2 regions of the Simplicispira sp. GW247-4R2A genome follow, and region 1 is predicted to be linked to the other one. Evidence: predicted binding sites of a transcription regulator. Region 1 holds the regulator's gene; the other holds the start of a gene.
The links. Region 1 encodes FNR, which switches genes on or off when oxygen is low (the NO sensors DNR and NnrR bind a similar motif). Its sites were predicted from a motif close to TTGATNNNNATCAA; they were not measured.
Positions count from the first base shown of each region.

Region 2: AC07ZH_RS11060 (cbb3-type cytochrome c oxidase subunit I) is a predicted target of FNR. The motif match lies at 3,073-3,086, and genes of this name have one in related genera.

Region 1 covers NZ_JBWKZM010000007.1:114,701-120,062, reverse strand. The annotation lists gene AC07ZH_RS07210 (TonB-dependent receptor) at 1-1,524, opposite strand, end outside; gene AC07ZH_RS07205 (SWIB/MDM2 domain-containing protein) at 1,853-2,164, opposite strand; gene fnr (fumarate/nitrate reduction transcriptional regulator Fnr) at 2,304-3,113, opposite strand; gene hemN (oxygen-independent coproporphyrinogen III oxidase) at 3,237-4,619, shown strand; gene AC07ZH_RS07190 (sulfite exporter TauE/SafE family protein) at 4,621-5,355, shown strand.
Region 2 covers NZ_JBWKZM010000014.1:53,868-59,229, reverse strand. The annotation lists gene AC07ZH_RS11075 (3'-5' exonuclease) at 1-408, shown strand, start outside; gene AC07ZH_RS11070 (putative nucleotidyltransferase substrate binding domain-containing protein) at 596-2,485, opposite strand; gene AC07ZH_RS11065 (hypothetical protein) at 2,560-2,910, shown strand; gene AC07ZH_RS11060 (cbb3-type cytochrome c oxidase subunit I) at 3,138-4,790, shown strand; gene AC07ZH_RS11055 (cbb3-type cytochrome c oxidase subunit II) at 4,780-5,362, shown strand, end outside.

The DNA.
Region 1 (5,362 bases):
GCTCTTCTCGGGTGGCGTGTTGGAGGCGCGTGCCGTACTGTTATTGACACTCAGACCAAACTGGTAGGTGTCGCCCGAGGTGTTGTAGGAGGTGCCGTAGGAAGCGTAGTACGAGCTGCTGTCGTTCGGCTGGTAGATGATGCCGACGCGCGGACTCCAGAGGCCGTCCGAGCGCTGATTCGACAGCGCCGTAGGCGTGTGGTACGAAGCCTTGAAGTCGTCGTAGCGCAGGCCGCCGAGGAGCTTGACGGTGTCGGTCACTGACACGGTGTCCTGCGCATACAAGCCGACGTTGCTCGCGTCGAAGGTGTTGAACGTCGGCTCGCCGCGCGGCGTCGGGCGTACGGCGCCGTCGTCGGGCGTGCCCACGGTGGTGTCGGGCATGCTGCCCGTGCCGGTGTAGCGCTGGTCGCGCTTGGCATCGTCGTGGTAAAGGTCCACGCCAGCGATCAGCGCGTGCTTGCGGCCGCCCCAGTTGAAGGTGTTGGTGTAGTCGCTTTGCAGTTGCGTCAGCTCGCTGATGCCCAGGCGCCCTTTGGGCGAGCGGGTGATCACGGTGCTGTCGCTCAGGTTGTCCTGCGTGGTGCCGGCGGCGAAGCGCACGGCGCTGGCCAGCAAGTCGCGCTCGTAGCGGCCGTGGCGCAGGCGCGTCTTGAGTTCGCCGTTGTCGTCAAACCGGTGCGTGTGCGCCAGCGTGACGTACTGCGCCGAGGTGTCGAGCTTGTCGCTGGCCAGTCCGTAGTAGTTGCGCGCCGGCAGTGAAGGCACCAGCTTGCCGTCGTTGAGGAACCACGGGTGGTTGTAAAGTGGCCGCCCCTTGATGCCGAGCGAATAAAGGCCCACCGAGAACTCATCGCGCGTGCCAATGCCCCAGCTGTAGGTGGGGGCGATGCCGAGCTTGCGCTGTTTGGCGCCGTAGTTCTTTTCGTCGTGCACCAGTGCGTTGAGGCGAAAGGCGGCGTTCTCGCCCGTGAGAAAGTTGAAGTCCCCCGTCAGCCGGTTTTCCTGGCCGGTGCCCAGCGTGTAGCTGATTTCGTGCTGGTCCATCAGCAGCGGCATCTTATTGACCTGGTTGACCACGCCGCCGGTCGAGCCTTTGCCAAACAGCATGGAGGCCGAGCCCTTGAGCACCTCGACGCTGTCGTTGTTGAAGGTGTCGCGCTCGTAGAGCGGGGCGTCCTTCATGCCATCCACATAAATGTCGCCGGCCTGACCAAGCGAGAACCCGCGCAGGCGGATGTCTTCCTCGCCGGTCTCGCCCGCCTGGAAGGTGACGCCTGCCGTGCTGCGCAGCACGTCGCGAAAGTCGTCCTGGTTGCGGTCGGTCATGAGCCGCTCGGTGAATACGGTCACGCTCTGCGGAATGTCGCGCAGGGCCTGTTTGCCTTTGCCGATGGTGGTGGTGGCGGGCTTGAGCGTGTCTTTGTTCTGGATGTCTGCGCTGCCCTTGACGGTGACGGTGGGGAGCTGCGCGCCGGTCGTGGGCGCGGTTTGCGCCCAGCCGCTGCAGGTTGCCAGCAGCATCAAGGCCCCCAGCGGAATCAAGGCCTTGTCGGCGCCTGCCGTTGAAGGTGCCGTCGAGGCGGGTTGGGAAGGGGGGCGCGGTGTGCGAGCGTGGGCCAAAAGGGTTCTCCGGTTGCTGTGGACTTGGGTCTTGGGTCTTGGTGGGCGTGGGCCCATCAGGCGCAAGAAGCAGTGGCTGGGAAAACCGTGGCTGTGCCTCGTGACAGAGTATTATTCTAAATCAAATGAGATTTATTCGCGTTAACAATGATGCTGATTTCCAACAGCATTGGTGCGCATGGCGTGAAAAAGCCGGCAAAAGCCGGCCTGAGTGTGAACGCAAAGCGCCTTATTTCACGTGCTTGCCGATGAGGCCCGCCATTTCGAACATCGAGACTTGCGGTTTGCCGAACACTTCCTTGAGCTTGGCGTCGGCATTGATCATGCGCTTGTTGGCGGCGTCCTGCAGGTTGTGCGCCTTGATGTAGACCCACAGCTTGCTGATGATTTCGGTGCGGGGCAGCGGTGCAGCGCCTACGACGGCAGCCAAGGCCGGGCTGGGCGTGAGGGCCTTCATGAAGGCGGCGTTGGGGGTGCGCTTCTTTGCGGGAGCGGCCGTCTTGGCGCCGGCAGCGGCCGGGGCTTTTTTTGCAGTTGCCATGTTGGTTTTTTCCTGGTTGGGTGTTCGATGGACCAGCGAAAACCTGTTTCTCCACTGGCAGAGGGATGCTAATGGCAAAAAAACGGGTTTCCAAGCGCAGACAGGGTTTTTTTGCGTCTGTGTGTAGCGCCGGGGACGGTTATCGGAATTCCTGCTGGCTGTTGACGATGCGCTTGAGCGCCTCGGGGTCCTGTATGCGCACATGGCGCTGCTTGACTTCGACAATGCCTTCTTCGACAAACTTCGAGAAGGTGCGGCTCACGGTTTCCAGCTTCAGGCCGAGGTAGCTGCCGATCTCCTCCCGCGTCATGCGCAGCACCAGCTCGCTTTGTGAAAAACCGCGCGCATGCAGGCGCTGCACCAGGTTCAGCAGGAAGGCGGCGAGACGCTCTTCCGCGCGCATGCTGCCCAAAAGCAGCATGACGCCATGCTCGCGTACGATTTCGCGGCTCATGATCTTGTGCACATGGTGCTGCAAGGCGGTGACTTCACGCGAAATCTCTTCGATACGGTCAAACGGCATGACGCACACTTCGGCGTCCTCCAAGGCCACGGCATCGCAGCTGTGGTGGTCGTTGACGATGCCATCGAGCCCGATGATCTCGCCCGCCATCTGAAAACCCGTCACCTGATCGCGCCCATCTTCGGTGGCCACGCAGGTCTTGAAAAAACCCGTGCGAATCGCGTAGAGCGATGTGAATGCCTCGCCGTTGCGAAACAGCATGCCGCCGCGCTTGATTTTGCGCCGCACCGCCACCACATCATCCACGCGCTCCATTTGCTCGCTCGACAGTCCCACGGGCAGACAGAGCTCACGCAGATTGCAGTTGGAACAGGCAACGCGGAAGGTTGACGATGCGTCCTGGATGGGAATGTGCGCAATATCGCTTGTCGGCAAGGCTTTTGCCGCAGCGGGTTGCCGAGCCGTGGGTGTGCTGGATGCTGACATACATCAAATTATGAACTATTGCAGTCTGTACCTTCAAACCCCAAGGGGCGCCGTCCATTCTTGATTATGGTCAAGAAGCTGCGTTCTACTGTGGGGCACAGTAGCGCCTCTCCAGGAGAATCCATGACCGTTGCCACGCCAGAATTGCTGACCCGTTTCGATGTTTCCGGACCGCGCTACACCTCGTACCCGACGGCCGACCGGTTTGTCGAGGCATTTGGCGAGGACGACTATGTGCTGGCCTTGAAGCAGCGCCATCTGGGCAGCGCAGCAAAGGCCATGCCTTTGTCCATCTACGTGCACATCCCGTTTTGCGAGTCGCTGTGCTACTACTGCGCCTGCAACAAGATCATCACCAAGCACCACGACCGTGCCGACGTCTACCTGCGCTACCTGAGCCGAGAGATCGACCTGCATACCCAGCATTGCGGCACCGGCGCGATCGTGAGCCAGTTGCATCTGGGTGGCGGCACACCCACGTTTTTGTCCGATGACGGATTGCGCGAGCTGATGGACATGCTGCGGCGCAGCTTCACGCTGGTGTCGGGGGGCGAATATTCCATTGAAGTGGATCCGCGCACCGTAGACGCCGGGCGGCTCAAGGTGCTGGCGGAACTGGGCTTCAATCGCCTGAGCTTTGGCGTGCAGGACTTCGATCCAGACGTGCAAAAGGCGGTGCACCGCATCCAGCCGGCCGAGCAGGTGTTCGCCCTGGTGGAGGCTGCGCGCACCATTGGTTTTGATTCCGTCAACGTCGATCTGATCTATGGCCTGCCCAAGCAGACTCCTGAGTCCTTCGACCGTACGCTGGAGCAGATCAAGGAATTGCGCCCGGACCGCATTGCCTTGTATGCCTATGCGCACCTGCCTGAGCGGTTCAAGCCACAGCGACGCATTGTTTGGGCCGATCTTCCCATGGGGTCGGCCAAGGTTTCCATGCTCTCGCGCTCGCTCGATGCCCTGACGGACGCTGGCTATGTGTACGTGGGAATGGACCATTTCGCCCTTCCCGAAGATGCGCTGGCCGTTGCCAAGCGGCAAGGGCGCCTGCACCGCAACTTCCAGGGCTACAGCACACAGCCCGATTGCGACCTTATCGGGCTCGGGGTGTCGGCCATTGGACGGGTGGGGGCGACCTACAGCCAGAATGCCAAGACGCTTGAGGATTACTACGACCGGCTTAACCAGGGGCATTTGCCCATCGTGCGCGGCTTGGCGCTTTCGCGGGACGACCTGGTGCGCCGCGCGGTGATCATGGCCATCATGTGCCAAGGCGCCTTGAACATCGAATCGGTTGAGCAGTCCTGGCTGATCGACTTTCGCCAATATTTCGCACGCGAGCTGGAGCAGCTTGTCGAAATGGAGCAGCAGGGCTTGGTCGCCTTGAAGCCCGACGGCGTTGAAGTCACGTCGATGGGCTGGTATTTCGTGCGCGGCATTGCCATGGTGTTCGACCGTTACCTGCAGTCCGATCGCAACCGCGCGCGCTTCTCGCGCATCATCTGACGTGCTCGGCTCGCTGGCCTGGACAGCGTTGGCGATGGGCCTCGTCGGAGGCTCCCACTGCCTGGTCATGTGCGCAGCGCCATGCAGTGCCGTGACGCGCCCGACCTTACCGGCCGGCACCGCCTCAATGGCAAGCGCCGACGTTCAGCCGTTGCATTGGCAAAGCCCGCGCGGCGCCCGCAGGCGCCTGATGGCCTACCACCTGGGGCGGCTGTGTGGCTATGCCAGCGCGGGCGCGCTGATTGCATTTGCGATGCAGAGTTTTGCCTGGGTGACGCAGCAGGCGTCTGCCTTTCGTCAGGTCTGGACTCTCATGCACGTCGCGGTGCTGGCCTGGGGGCTGATGATGCTTCTGCTGGCGCGCCAGCCCGCCTGGGTCGAGGCGGCAGGGCGATCCGTGTGGGGACGCGTGCGGCCTCTGGTGGACGCCCCTGGTGGGGTATTCGCCACAGGTTTCCTCTGGGCGCTGATGCCCTGTGGTCTGCTGTATTCGGCGTTGCTTGTGGCGGCGCTTAGCGGCGGCGCCCTGCAAGGGGCGGTCACTATGGCCATGTTTGCCGTGGGTAGCGGCCTGTGGCTGCTGGCTGGGCCTTGGGCTTGGCTGGCACTGCGCCAGCGTGCCAACCGGTTGCGTGCCGACTGGGGTACCCGACTGGGCGGGCTGCTGCTGTGCGGCATCGCAGCCTGGGCGCTGTGGCACGACCTGATAATCCGCCCCTCGCTCATTTGTCAATAGCAAACAT
Region 2 (5,362 bases), on a different contig from region 1:
GGCATCAGCCAGCACATGGTGGAGGGCCAGCCGGGCATTGGTGAGGTGCTGCCGGTGTTCCACGCCTTCGCGCACGACACCGTGCTGGTGGCGCACAACGCTGCCTTCGATATGAAGTTCCTGCAGTTGCAGGAGGAGGCCACGGGCACCGTCTTCCGCCAGCCGGTGCTCGACACCTTGTTGCTCTCGGCCGTGGTGCACCCCCACCAGGAGTCGCACCGCCTCGAAGCCATTGCGGAGCGCTTCAACGTTGCGGTGCTGGGCCGGCACACGGCGCTGGGCGACGCGTTGGTGACGGCAGAGATCTGGCTGCGCCTGATCCCGCTGCTGGCCGAGCAGGGCATCCACACCTTGCGCCAGGCGCGCGAAGCGGCGCAGAAGACGTATTACGCGCGGTTGAAGTATTGAGGTTGCTACTAGATTTATAGCTGGTAGTGCTTATGCATCAAGCGCTGGAGGCCAAAAATGGCCTGAATGTGTGCTGTGTCGAGGTCCCCGCGTGCGCTGCGCCCGGCATTCCGGGATGGAGGTCGGGGCACGGGTTTCGCGGCGCGTGAGGGGCTTGTTCGGCATGGCCTAAGATCGTAAACACGTTCTAAAACCGCCCCGCCTGGTAGCGTTGGGCCAGCACGTCCTGCACCGTTTGCACCACCTGGAAGGCCTGCTTGAGGTGGCTGCGCTCGAAGTTCGAGAGTTCCTCCAGCGCCAGGAAGTTGTCGGGCGCCTGGCCCTGGGCCAGTTGCCGCGCCTGGTGTGCGATGCGCAGCCTGGAGATGAATTCCAGCGCCTCGCGCAGGTCGCGGGCGCTTTGCGCGCTGACTTCACCGGAGGGGGCGGCCACTTCCAGCCGGTCGTGCGTGTTCACTTGCGGCATCCCACCGGCCAGGGCGTACAGGCGCGCCAGATCGACGATGGGCACGATGCCGGTGTGCTTGAGGTCAATGGTGCCCGGGTGCTCGCCGCCGCGGATGCGCGCAATGGTGCCAAACAAGCCCAGCGGCGGGCGGTGCTTGAGCGCGTTGCCCACCATGTGCGCCAGGAACAGGCTGTTGCCGCGCGTGTTCGCCAGCAGCTCGTGGCGCAGGCTGTCGAGCAGCTCGGCGCGGCCGTGGATGGCGCGCAGGTCAAAAAACACGCAGGTCAGCATCAGCGCCATCGGCTCGGGTGTGTCCACCCATTGGCGAAAGTACTCGGCCCAGCGCTTGCGGGGCTGGCGCCATTGGTCGGTCATGGCCATCATCTCGCCGGGGCAGTGGATGTAGCCACACTCGGCCAGGCCGTCGCAGACGAAGCGCGAAAACTCGCGGAACCAGGCGCCGTGCAGCACTTCGTCGTAGTCGTCGCCAAGCACCAGGCAGTTGTCCTGGTCCGACAGCGCCGTTTGCTCGCTGCGCGCCTGCGAGCCGGCCGCCACCCACACATAGTCCACCGGTGCCGGGCCCATGCGTTCCTTGGCAAGCTGGATCAGGCGCACGGTGATGGCGTCGGTGATGGCGGTGACGATATGCCCTGTGCTGTAGGCGCTGGTGCCCGCATCGACCAGATGGCGCTGCAAGGCCTTGAGGCGCGTGGTCGCTTTGGCCAGGCCCGCCACCGAGGTCTGCTTGTAAATCTCGCCGGCCAGGACGACGGCCGAGGTGCTTTGCTGCTCGGCCAAGTCGGTTGCCGTGACCATGCCGACGATGCGCGCCCCCTCCAGCACCGGCAGGTGGTGGATATTGGCGCGCGCCATCGTCAGCAGCGCTTCGAACGCCGGGCTTTGCGCCTGCAGCGTATGGGGGTCGAGCGTGGCGATCTCGCGCACCGGCCGCGCGCTGTCCCTACCGGTGGCCAGCACACGGTTGCGCAGGTCCCGGTCGGTCACCAGGCCCAGCAGCGCAGCGCTGTTGCCACCGCCGTCCTCGATCAGCAGCACGCAAGAGACGCGCTGCGCGTGCATGTGCTCGGCCACGGTGCGGATCGGTGTGTCCATGGGCAGGCACACCGGCGCACGTTGCACCAGGGCACGGACCGGCATGGCCAGCCGGTTGAGGCGCGCGCCGTCCTCGCCGGGCGCCCCCTGCTGCTGTGCAAGGTCGGCCGCGGTGGGCAGCGAGGGGAAGTAATACTCCAGCGCGCCATGTGCCTGGCACAACTGCAACAGCACCTGCGGCGCCAGCCAGGCCACTGTGCCATCGGTCGCGGCCGTCGCCTGCCAGGTGGCCAGGTGGCGTGCGGGCGTGGCGCCAAAACCGAACAGCTCGCCGCGCTGCAGGCGTACGCCGTGGTCCAGGTCGGGATCGTGCAGGTCGATGGCGCCCGCGAGCACCATGCCCAGCCGGGTATGCAAGCCGCCCTGGGGCAGCAGCATGGCGCCCTCGGTGCTTGTCTGCTGCTCCCACTGCGTGGCGAGCACTGCCTGCTCGCCAGCGGTGAGCGTGCCCCACACACGGTGGTCGGCCAGCAGAGCGGCCAGGTCGTCGGGAGAGGGCGGAGCAGTAGGCATGGCGCGGACCCGGTGGGCGAAAGGGCCATTGTTGCAGGTCCTACCATCGCACTTTTGCGTGAACGCGCGAACGCATGAAAGCCTCTCCCCAAACCGTTCTGTGGCTGCAGCCGGGCGCACCGCCCAAGCCGGCGCTCGGTGCGCCCTGCAATGGCTGTGGCTTGTGCTGCCTGAGTGCGCCCTGCCCACTGGGCATGCTGGTCTCGCGCCGGCGCACCGGGGCCTGTGCGGCGCTGCGCTGGGACGGCGCTGAGCAGCGCTATCTCTGTGGGCTGATCAGCCACCCAGCCGAATTGACGGGCTGGCACCGCCCCTGGTTGTTGGCCATGGTCCAGCGGGTGGCGCGGCGGTACATCGCCGCTGGCGATGGCTGTGATGCAGACATCGACGTGATTCGCACAGCCAAAGAGCTATCAGAAAAATAGCTAGCAGCGCTTTATCTATAAGCGCTGGAGCCTGATTTTGTCGATATTTTTTTCAAGAATACGCGTGCAGTTCATGCGGGAATTGCGCCCGGCAAAAAAATCATTCGCCATGAATCTTAGAATTCCGCCCGAATCCGCCTAGCCAGGCGGTAAATTTTTGCATTGCGGCAAATCAAACAACTAGCCAGCCGCCGTCGGTGCTGGCGCCATTCCACAAGGACTCCCCCATGGACAGTGCGCTCATGAGCCTGTTAGGCGCCTTTCTGCTTTCGCTGATCGGCTTGTTTGCCTTTATTTGGTCCATGCGCAGAGGGCTGCTGGTAGAGAACCCGCGCGCTGCCTCGGTCATCTTCGCGCCGGGTGAAATCGGCCGTGCGGACGACCCGGCACTGGCCGGAGACGCTCAGCAGCCGCTGCGCCAGGCGGCCGCCGAGGCCGGCGAGGCGGGCCACCCACCCGACCCGGACGAGCTGGAGCACCGCGTCGCGGCAGACCGATCGAGCGCATTTCCCGTCTTCATGTTCATTGCCTTTGCCTGCATGTGGCTGCTGCTGGGTTCGGTGGCGGGGCTGACCTCCTCGCTCAAGCTGCACATGCCGGACCTGCTGGTGAACGAAGCCTGGATGACCTTCGGGCGCATGCGCACCATCCACCTCACGGCGGTGCTCTACGGCTGGATCACCAATGCTGCGCTGGGCACCATCATCTGGCTGCTGCCGCGTCTGCTGCGCACGCCGCTGATGGGCGGGGTCTGGGTGCTGCTGGGCGGCGCGCTGATCAACACCGGCATCGCCAGCGCCATTGGCGCCATCGGCTCGGGCTGGACAGACGGCATGGAGTACCTGGAGATTCCCTGGCAGATTGGCCTGTTCATCGTCGCCGGCTTCATCTGCATCATCGGTCCGGTCCTCTATACGCTGGTGAACCGCAAGGTCGAGTCGCTCTACGTCACCGTCTGGTACCACGTGGCGGCGCTGCTCTGGATTTCGCTGCTCTTCATCGTCGCCAAGCTGCCGGGTGTGCACACCGGCGTGCAGCAGGCCACCACCAACTGGTGGTACGGCCACAACGTGCTGGGGCTGTGGTTCACGCCGGTGAGCGTCGGGGCCATCTACTACTTCCTGCCCAAGATCATCGGGCGGCCGGTGCGCTCGTACAACCTGTCCATCCTCGGGTTCTGGACACTGGCGTTCTTCTATGGCCAGGTGGGCGGCCACCACCTGATCGGCGGGCCGGTGCCCGGTTGGCTGACCACGCTGTCCATCGTGCAGAGCATGATGATGATCATCCCGGTGCTGGCCTTCACCATCAACATGGCCGGCACCATGTGGGGGCGCATGCACCTGGCGCGCTATTCGCCCACGCTGCGTTTCATGATGTTTGGCGGCTTCATGTACATGCTGTCGTCGCTGCAGGGTTCGTTCGAGGCGCTGCGCAGCATCAACCAGGTGACGCACTTCACGCACTTCACGGTGGCGCATGCCCACCTGGGGGCCTACGCCTTCGTCACCATGGTGCTGTTCGGCGCCATCTATTTCATGATGCCGCGCGTGCTTAACTGGGAGTGGCCGTATCCGCGCCTTATCACCCTGCAGTTCTGGCTGGCGGCGGTGGGTATCAGCATTTATTTCGTCGGCCTGTCCATCGGTGGCTGGCTGCAGGGCATGGACATGCTGGATGCTTCGAAACCCTTCATGGATTCGGTGGCGGTCACGATTCCCTATCTGCAGTGGCGCAGCGTGGGCGGTTCGCTGATGGTGGCGAGCCATGTCATCTTCGTCGGCCACTTCCTTGCCATGGCGCTGCGCTTTGGTCCGCAGCGTGCCGGCGCCGCCCTGTTCTGGCCCGGTAAAGCTCAAGAGGTCCTCTATGGAGAATGAAGTCAAGCTCGCAGCGGGCGCCATGGTGGCGCTGGCCGTGGCCACTACGGCGCTGGTCGTGCTGCCCTACATCCAGGTGCGCGACGTCCAGGCACCCGAGGGCCTCAAGCCGTACACCAGTGCTGAGCTGCGTGGGCGCGAGGTGTACATCTCCAACGGCTGTGTGTACTGCCATTCGCAGCAACCGCGTGACCGCAGCTTCGGCCCCGACACTGAGCGTGGCTGGGGCCGTGCCTCGGTGCCCGCCGACTATGTGTACGACAAGCCGCACCTGCTGGGCAGCATGCGCACGGGACCTGACCTGTTCAACATTGGCGCGCGCCAGCCCAGCCAGGACTGGCATCTGGGCCACATCTACCAGCCGCGCGCCTACGTGCCAGGCTCCATCATGCCGTCGTACCCGTTTTTGTTCGACGTCAAGCCCAAGGCGGAAGAGGGGGATGTGGTGCTCAAGCTGCCGCCTGGCACGGTGCCTGAAGGCCGCGTCGTGGTGGCACGCCCAGAGGCGCTGGACCTGGTGCGCTACCTCCAGGGGCTGAACCATACCTACCCCGTGCTGCCCCCGCAGCCGC